2 linked regions of the Thermotoga maritima MSB8 genome follow. The protein of the gene in region 2 interacts with the protein of the main gene of each other region in a pairwise test. Links are inferred from orthologs where the notes say so. Each region holds a gene or a part of one and is shown on either strand. Other genes may lie near its edges.

Region 1 (3,836 bases), 400 kb from region 2 along the record:
ATCAACTTCGCTCTGGCGTTCGCTATTTCTTCGAGTATCTCTTTTTCATGCGCGGCGTAGCCCTTTACAGTTTCAACGAGATTTGGAATGAGATCTGCCCTTCTTTGAAGTTGATTCTGGATCTGGCTGTACTTTTCCTGAACTTCCTGCTCAAGGGAAACAAGGTAGTTGTAGTATCCCACAGTTGTTCCAATGATGACAACTACCAGTACGAGTATCACTATCAGTACGATCAGACCTCTTTTCACTCGGATCCCTCCTTCCATTTACTCATGTTACCATGAAATTCTATATTATGAAAATTCTCGTTCATGGATATTATCCAAAAAATTCATTTATCATCGATTAATAAGAATTATTGGGTTTTATGATCGAGATTCTTTGTTTTTCTCTCGTTGACTTTTCATTTTCCTTCGTGTTACCATTCTTGTGAAAACGATTTCGAAAACGATTTCATCAAGACACAAGGGAGGATGTTTCTAGTGATTTCCGTCGTGGGGAGTTCAAACATAGATATCGTTCTGAAGGTTGATCACTTCACAAAACCTGGTGAAACCCAGAAAGCGATAGAGATGAACGTTTTTCCGGGTGGAAAAGGGGCGAATCAGGCTGTAACAGTCGCAAAAATTGGAGAGAAAGGATGCCGTTTTGTAACGTGCATTGGAAACGATGATTACTCTGATCTGCTCATAGAGAATTACGAAAAACTCGGAATAACTGGATATATAAGAGTTAGTCTTCCTACAGGAAGAGCGTTCATAGAAGTCGATAAAACAGGACAAAACAGGATCATCATCTTTCCTGGAGCGAACGCCGAACTGAAAAAAGAATTGATTGATTGGAATACGCTCTCTGAAAGTGATATCCTTCTCCTTCAAAACGAAATTCCTTTTGAAACCACCTTGGAATGTGCGAAAAGATTCAATGGAATTGTGATCTTTGACCCCGCACCCGCGCAGGGAATAAACGAAGAAATCTTTCAGTACCTGGACTATCTCACACCGAATGAAAAAGAGATCGAAGCCCTGTCGAAAGATTTCTTCGGTGAGTTTTTGACGGTTGAGAAAGCCGCTGAGAAGTTTCTGGAACTCGGCGTCAAGAATGTGATAGTGAAGCTCGGTGACAAAGGAGTACTTCTTGTGAACAAAAATGAAAAGAAACACTTTCCGACCTTCAAAGTAAAGGCTGTGGACACAACAGCGGCGGGGGACGTGTTCAATGGAGCTTTTGCCGTTGCTCTGTCTGAGGGAAAAAATCCCGAAGAGGCGGTAATCTTTGGAACGGCAGCAGCGGCCATATCGGTAACAAGGTTGGGAGCTCAAAGTTCTATTCCAGCGAGAGAAGAAGTAGAGGCGTTTTTGAAGAATTTATGAGGGGGCAGAATCATGAAAAAGGTTGGTATTTTGAATTCGGAAATTTCTAAGATTGTAGCGGATATGGGACACATGGATACATTAGCCGTTGTGGACTTAGGATTTCCTATCCCGCAGGGAGTAAAAAAAGTAGATCTGGTGGTTGATAGAGGAAAGCCTGGCTTGATGGAAGTTATAGAAATTCTTCTTCGGGAGTTAAAGGTGGAGAGAATAATCCTTGCAAAGGAGATGGATGAGAAGAGTATACAAACTAAACAGGAACTTCTGAAACTTATAGAGAAAATGAATGGACCAGTTGAAGTCGTTACAGTTCCTCATAAGGAGTTTAAGGAAATGTCGAAAAACGTGAAGGGGATTATCAGAACAGGAGCGGACATTCCTTATTCCAATGTAATACTTGTGGGAGGGGTTATCTTCTAAATTTGAAAAGAAGAAAATACTGTTTTTACCTCAAATTTCCTTAGGGAGGTGGGTTTTATGAAGAAGAGCTTGTTTGTGGTGTTGGTATTGGTTGGATTGTTACTGGTTTCCTTCACAGGTTTGGCACAGGAACAGCAGAAACCAAAAGGAAAGATGGCTATTGTGATCTCCACACTTAACAATCCATGGTTTGTTGTCCTCGCTGAAACAGCGAAGCAAAGAGCAGAACAACTCGGCTATGAAGCTACTATCTTTGATTCTCAGAATGACACAGCTAAGGAGTCGGCTCACTTCGATGCGATCATAGCTGCCGGATATGATGCCATCATCTTCAATCCCACCGATGCGGATGGATCGATAGCAAACGTGAAGAGAGCGAAAGAAGCAGGCATACCTGTCTTCTGTGTAGACAGGGGAATTAACGCAAGAGGACTGGCGGTAGCACAAATTTATTCAGATAACTACTATGGTGGTGTGCTTATGGGTGAATACTTTGTAAAGTTCCTCAAAGAGAAATATCCAGATGCAAAAGAAATCCCATATGCGGAGCTTCTCGGAATACTCAGTGCACAACCCACCTGGGATAGATCAAATGGATTCCACAGCGTTGTAGATCAATATCCCGAGTTCAAGATGGTGGCACAGCAATCCGCAGAATTTGACAGAGACACAGCTTACAAAGTCACAGAACAGATTCTCCAGGCACATCCTGAAATTAAAGCCATATGGTGCGGAAACGATGCTATGGCACTCGGTGCTATGAAAGCATGTGAAGCTGCAGGAAGAACCGATATCTACATTTTTGGATTCGATGGAGCAGAAGACGTGATAAATGCCATCAAAGAAGGAAAGCAGATCGTAGCAACTATCATGCAATTCCCGAAACTTATGGCAAGATTGGCAGTTGAATGGGCTGACCAGTACCTCAGAGGTGAAAGAAGCTTCCCGGAGATTGTACCTGTCACTGTTGAGCTGGTGACAAGAGAAAACATCGATAAGTACACTGCTTACGGCAGAAAAGAAGAATAATCACTGAGCTAATCTAGACAGGGGGACCCGCGACCTATGAGCGGGTGCCCCCTTTTAGAAAGGAGGATGGAATTTGAAATCGAAGTTAACTAAAAGAAAAGTTATTTCCATGATTGTTGTCTTCTTTATCTTACTTCTGATCTATCTTTCGTGTGATGTCATTCCTATAGAAGAAATGGAGAAAGGCTTCGATCCCAAAAGATACGCCAGAGAATTATGGTTCAAGCTCCAAGACATGATGAACGAGGGACTTGGTTATGATGCGGTGGAAGTTTTAAATACATTGGACGAAAATCCTGAACTTGCTCATCAAAAGTTTGCTAAGGTAGTTGGCGTTTCAAATTACAGATATTACATCATACAGGGTGTAGGAGAAATTGTTGAAATAAAAGACGATGGAATACTCGTTAAAGTCAGAGAAAACCGCAAAGTTCCAGATTTGTTTCTAAGTAATCACATTTTTGGCAATGGAATAGTCAACGCTACTGGTATTGCAAAAATGGAAGATTTTGATAGAATCATTGATTTCAACCTCACTGCCACGGAGCTGAACAAAATAGTGAAAGAAGAGGTGGTCAATTCTTTCTTAAAACAACTCTCGAAAGGAGCAGGCAGCGTGGGTTCTCTTGTTAGATTCATAGCCGTTTTTACTCTACTCAAAGATGAAGAAATTAAGTATCCAATAGAAGCGATTCCGCTTTATCTGGAAATTCAGGGAGGTTTTTGATATGATGCTCAACACAGAAAAAGAAAGGGAAGTATTGCTGGAAGCCAGAAATATTACCAAAACTTTTCCGGGAGTAATCGCTGTCAATAATGTAACTCTTCAAATATATAAAGGGGAAGTTTGCGCTCTGGTTGGAGAAAACGGAGCTGGCAAATCCACTCTCATGAAGATTTTGGCCGGGGTATATCCGGATTACGAGGGACAGATCTTTCTGGAAGGAAAAGAGGTTCGATTCAGGAATCCAAGAGAAGCCCAGGAGAATGGAATCGCCTTAATTCCTCAAGAAC
Region 2 (5,395 bases):
GAGGAAGCTCTCAGGTTTTCCCTCAAAAAAGTCAGAGAATTTCTGGATGCGGAAGAAGTCTATCTGATAGAGGGCGATGCTTCTTATTCTTCGAAGGGAGAGAAACTCTCCATCGATGAGATAAAAAAGAAACATCCAGGGGCGAGTGTGAGAGAGTGGAGGAACAAACTGCATCTTGTTGTGGTTCGCGAAGGCGCATTCGATGAAGAAGAAGAGGTACTCTGTACGAAACTTTTAGAATTCATCGGAAACGTATCAGAAAAACTCTGGAGGCTTAAAGAAGAAGTCCAGAAATTGAAAAAGTCGTACGAAGAACAGCTGAAAGTTTCAGAGATACAGAAAGAACACATAAAGAAAATGAGAATAATTTATTACGTCAGCCAGGCCATGAGATCTGTTTATGATCCGAACAACCTTTACCGTGTGATTTTGCTCAGCCTTGTTTCAGAGAGAGGATTCAATTTCGACCGTGCTGTTCTTCTCAAAAAAGATGAAGGTACAGGCTCTCTGATGGTCGTTTCCGCGGTGGGTGGCGATACACTTCAGGAACACGAAGAACTCAAGAGATACCTCAGAAAAAGAACCTTGAGATACACAGATCTGGTACAGTTTTTAAGGGAGGAGGCGCTCACATTCTCGTTTGAAACGAAGTTCAATGAAAAAATAAGGGGAAAGAGATTTTACTACAGAGAACATCCGATATTCGAAAGGGTGGTTTTGAGAAAGAGTATAGTGAGGACTTCGAGAGAAACTCTCGAAAAAATCAGGTACGAAATAGAAGATGTTATAAGTATCCTTGAAAACGATGAGTTCATAGTCTTTCCACTTGTTGGGCGATGGGACACTCTCGGTGTTGTGGTGGTGGACAACAAATTCAGCAAAAAGGAAGTCACCGATCTGGATCTGGACGTGCTCAAACTTTTCTCTGAAAGTGCAGGTCTTGCTCTGGAGAACGCATATAATTACGAAAACCTGAGAAAGAAAACTCTGGATCTTCAGCGTCAAAACGAACTCGTGGAACACCTCAGGAACTTCAGTGAAAGCATTCTGGAGAGCCTGGAAACAGCCATCATAACGCTGAGCAAAGATGGGCGTATAACCGAATGGAACAAAAAGGCCGAACAACTGTTTGGTCTGAAGAAAGAAAACGTACTCGGAAGAAGGCTCAAAGATCTCCCCGACTTTGAAGAGATCGGATCAGTCGCAGAAAGCGTTTTTGAAAACAAAGAACCCGTGTTTCTCAACTTCTACAAATTCGGAGAAAGGTATTTCAACATAAGATTCTCCCCTTTCAGAAATGCCAAAACACAGTTGCTCGAGGGAGTCATCATCACGATCGACGATGTCACAGAGCTGTACAAATACGAAGAGGAAAGAAAAAGAAGAGAAAGACTTTCCATACTGGGAGAGATGACTGCAAGAGTCGCTCACGAGATAAGGAATCCAATAACGATAATAGGCGGTTTCATAATGCGCATGAAGAAACATCTTGACGATCCAGAGACGCTGAAGAAATACATCAACATAATAACGAACGAACTATCCAGGCTTGAAACGATTGTCAAGGAAATCCTGGAATACAGCAAAGAACGGCAGGTGCTGGAATTCACCGAATTCAATCTGAACGAACTCATAAGAGAGGTCTACGTTCTATTCGAGGAAAAGATCAGAAAGATGAACATAGATTTTTGCTTTGAAACGGACAACGAAGACCTCAGAGTTGAAGCCGATAGAACGAGGATAAAACAGGTACTGATAAACCTTGTTCAAAATGCAATAGAAGCGACAGGGGAAAATGGTAAGATAAAGATAACGTCGGAAGATATGTACACCAAGGTGAGAGTGAGTGTCTGGAACTCGGGTCCCCCCATACCGGAGGAGCTGAAAGAAAAGATATTCTCACCGTTCTTCACCACAAAGACTCAGGGAACAGGTTTAGGACTTTCAATCTGCAGAAAGATCATAGAGGATGAACACGGAGGAAAAATATGGACGGAAAACAGAGAAAACGGGGTTGTTTTCATCTTTGAAATTCCAAAGACACCAGAAAAGAGGTGAGAGAATGAAAAGGATACTGGTTGTCGATGATGAGCCGAACATAAGGGAACTTCTGAAAGAGGAACTTCAGGAAGAGGGTTACGAAATTGACACGGCAGAAAACGGGGAAGAAGCCTTGAAAAAATTCTTCTCTGGAAACTACGACCTGGTGATTCTCGACATAGAGATGCCCGGTATCAGTGGACTGGAGGTAGCCGGTGAGATCAGAAAGAAAAAGAAAGACGCAAAGATTATCCTCCTCACGGCCTATTCTCATTATAGATCCGATCTTTCTTCGTGGGCAGCGGATGAATACGTTGTGAAGTCGTTCAACTTCGACGAATTGAAAGAGAAAGTGAAGAAGCTACTTTCGTGACACAGGAGGTGTGAAAAGTTTATGGAATACAAAAACACACTGAACTTGCCAAAAACTTCATTTCCAATGAAGGCAAACTTGGTGAACAAAGAAAAAGTTTTTCTCGAAGAATGGGAAAAGATGGACCTTTACAACTACGTACTCGAACAGAGAAAAGGAAAACCCCTTTTTGTCCTGCACGATGGACCCCCTTACGCAAACGGTCACATCCACATTGGAACGGCCCTGAACAAGATTCTGAAGGACATCGTCGTCAAATACAAAACGATGAGAGGATACAGGGCACCGTACGTTCCTGGCTGGGACACCCACGGTCTTCCCATAGAACACAGGGTGTCTCAGGAACTGGGTGAAAAGATAAAAGAAATGTCACCCGCAGAGATCAGAAAGAAGTGTGAGGAATTCGCTCTCAGATTCGTTGATATACAGAGAGAAGAATTTAAAAGACTCGGCGTTCGGGGAGACTGGGAAAATCCATACATCACGTTGAAGCCAGACTACGAGGTGAAAATACTGGATGTTTTCAAAACCCTTGTAGAACAGGGAAACGTTTACAGATCTTTGAAACCCATCTACTGGTGTCCGAGATGCAGAACTGCCCTCGCGGAAGCGGAAATCGAATACCACGATCATAAATCTCCTTCCATATACGTGAAGTTCAGATCCAAAGAAGATCCGAATTTCTTCATCGTGATATGGACCACAACACCCTGGACACTGCCGGCAAACGTCGGTATCGCTCTGCACCCCGATTACGAATACTCGGTGGTGAAAGTCGGAGAAGAGAAATGGGTCATCGCAACGGATCTTCTCGATGCTTTTTCGAAGGAGACTGGAATCGACTGTTCCAATGTCGTCGAGAAAATAAAAGGAAAAGATCTGGAAGGAAAAGAGTTCGTTCATCCCATCTTCGATGACAGGACCTCCAGAGTCATTCTGGCCGATTACGTATCTCTCGAAACAGGAACAGGATGTGTTCACATAGCCCCCGGTCACGGTGAAGAAGACTACATCTACGGTCATGTGCAATACGGTCTTCCCATCGTCTCTCCCGTTGATGAGGAGGGACGTTTCACGGAAGAAGCGGGAAAATACAAGGGAATGTTCATAGAAGATGCCAACGAGGTGATCATAGAGGATCTGAAGAGAAAGGGTATTCTCGTTCACGCTTCAAGTATCACACACTCCTACCCGCACTGCTGGCGCTGTAAAGGACCTGTGATCTTCAGAGCAACTGAGCAGTGGTTCATTTCTGTGGATCACAACAACCTCAGGCAGAAAGTGCTGGAAGAAATAGACAAGGTGAAGTGGATACCGGAATGGGGCCGGAACAGAATCAGATCCATGGTGGAGGAAAGGCCCGACTGGTGTATCTCAAGACAGCGTGTCTGGGGAACTCCCATACCAGCGGTGAAATGTAAAGAATGCGGAGAAGTGGTACTCGATCCGAAGGTGATAGAACACTTCATGAAAATCGTTGAAAAAGAAGGTACAAACGCCTGGTTTGAAAAAGAGGTGGAAGAACTCATCCCCGAAGATTTTGTGTGTCCAAAATGCGGCAAGCGATCTTTCGAAAAAATGCTGGATACACTCGACGTATGGATAGATTCTGGTGCCTCCTTCGAATACATAACCACGAAGAGAGAAGATCACCCGTTCCCCCTCGACATGTACCTTGAAGGTAGCGATCAGCACAGGGGATGGTTCCATTCTTCCATCTTCCTTGCCGTCGCAAAGAGGGGGTCCGCACCTTACAAAGAAGTGCTAACACACGGATTCATAAAGGACGAACAGGGAAGAAAGATGAGCAAGTCCCTCGGAAACGTAGTGGATCCCATGGAAGTGGTGGAAAAATACGGTGCCGAGATTCTGAGACTGTGGCTTGCGAGCAGCGACTACTTCAACGACATAAAGATATCCATGAGGATCGTCGAACAACAAACGGAAGTTTACAGGAAGATAAGAAACACGTTCCGATTCCTCCTTGGAAATCTAGAGGACTTTGATCCTGAACTTGACAGAGTTCCTCATGAAAAACTCTTAACGATCGACAGATGGGCTCTTGGACGACTGCAGGAGATCATAAAACGCGCCACCGAATATTACGACAGCTACGAATTCTCGAAGGTTTACAATCTCGTGGTGAAGTACTGCACAACAGAACTCAGCTCCCTCTACCTGGACGTCGTAAAGGACAGACTCTACGTGGAAGCGAAGGATTCAATATACAGAAGATCGGCGCAGACGGTGATGCACGAAATACTCATCTCTCTGATGAAGATCCTTGCACCCATCATGACTTTCACGATGGAAGAGGTTTACTCCCATCTTCATGAAAAGGACAGAAAATACAAAACGGTTCAGGCAGAATACTGGCCAGAGTACAGAGAAGAGTTCATCGATAGAAAGCTCATGGAAGACTTCGAAAAACTCCTCTCCATAAGAGAAGACGTGTTGAAGGCCCTCGAGGAGAAGAGACAGCAAGATGTGATCGGTCACTCCCTCGACGCTGAGGTCGTACTTGTACCCAAAAATGACACCATCAAAGCGCTTCTGGAAAAATACAGAGACATACTCGAAGAACTCTTCATAGTATCGAAGGTATCCCTTTCGGACGCTTCGGGAGAATTGAAAGGAGAACTGGTAGAGGTGACCGTCAAACACGCAGAGGGTGAAAAATGTCAGAGGTGCTGGAAATACACAACGGAGATCTCTGCTTCTGAAGATTTTCCGGGGGTTTGTCCAAGGTGTCTGGCTGTTTTGAAAGGAGAAAGGAAGTGACAGCGTGGAAGACATGAAAGTTTCTTTTCTGAAGATTATCACAGAAGCGTACGGTTTGAGGGCAACCGATGTGCACATCTCGGTGGGTTGCCCTCCTTATTACCGTATAGATGGGGACCTTGTACCTCAGGAAAAGTACGGAAAACTCACAAAAGAATCTATAATGAACGCTCTGAAAGATCTGTTCACTGAGATCGGACA

The links. Proteins that work in one complex are often made in the same cells at the same time.
Region 1: the proteins of ileS (region 2) and TM_RS04895 interact in binary tests that used the Escherichia coli proteins (3 or more experiments, as listed by UniProt). The link is inferred for Thermotoga maritima MSB8 from one-to-one orthologs.

Annotation. Positions count from the first base shown.
Region 1 is NC_000853.1:974,761-978,596, reverse strand. Bases 1,053-3,836 are described here. They hold TM_RS04895 (D-ribose ABC transporter substrate-binding protein), read left to right. Parts: upstream 1,053-1,850; coding sequence 1,851-2,822; downstream 2,823-3,836. Other genes in these bases: TM_RS04885 (sugar ABC transporter ATP-binding protein), read left to right, coding at 3,551-3,836; TM_RS04890 (DUF2291 domain-containing protein), read left to right, coding at 2,896-3,549; rbsD (D-ribose pyranase), read left to right, coding at 1,386-1,793; rbsK (ribokinase), read left to right, coding at 1,053-1,373. Outside these bases: TM_RS04910 (LemA family protein), read right to left, coding at 1-248; more of rbsK, read left to right, coding at 483-1,052. UniProt on the Escherichia coli protein: Part of the ABC transporter complex RbsABC involved in ribose import. Binds ribose. Also serves as the primary chemoreceptor for chemotaxis.
Region 2 is NC_000853.1:1,376,793-1,382,187, forward strand. The notes cover bases 2,104-5,394. They hold ileS (isoleucine--tRNA ligase), read left to right. Parts: upstream 2,104-2,434; coding sequence 2,435-5,194; downstream 5,195-5,394. Other genes in these bases: TM_RS06890 (response regulator), read left to right, coding at 2,104-2,413; TM_RS06900 (type IV pilus twitching motility protein PilT), read left to right, coding at 5,199-5,394. Outside these bases: TM_RS06885 (sensor histidine kinase), read left to right, coding at 1-2,058; more of TM_RS06890, read left to right, coding at 2,063-2,103; more of TM_RS06900, read left to right, coding at 5,395-5,395. UniProt on the Escherichia coli protein: Catalyzes the attachment of isoleucine to tRNA(Ile). As IleRS can inadvertently accommodate and process structurally similar amino acids such as valine, to avoid such errors it has two additional distinct tRNA(Ile)-dependent editing activities.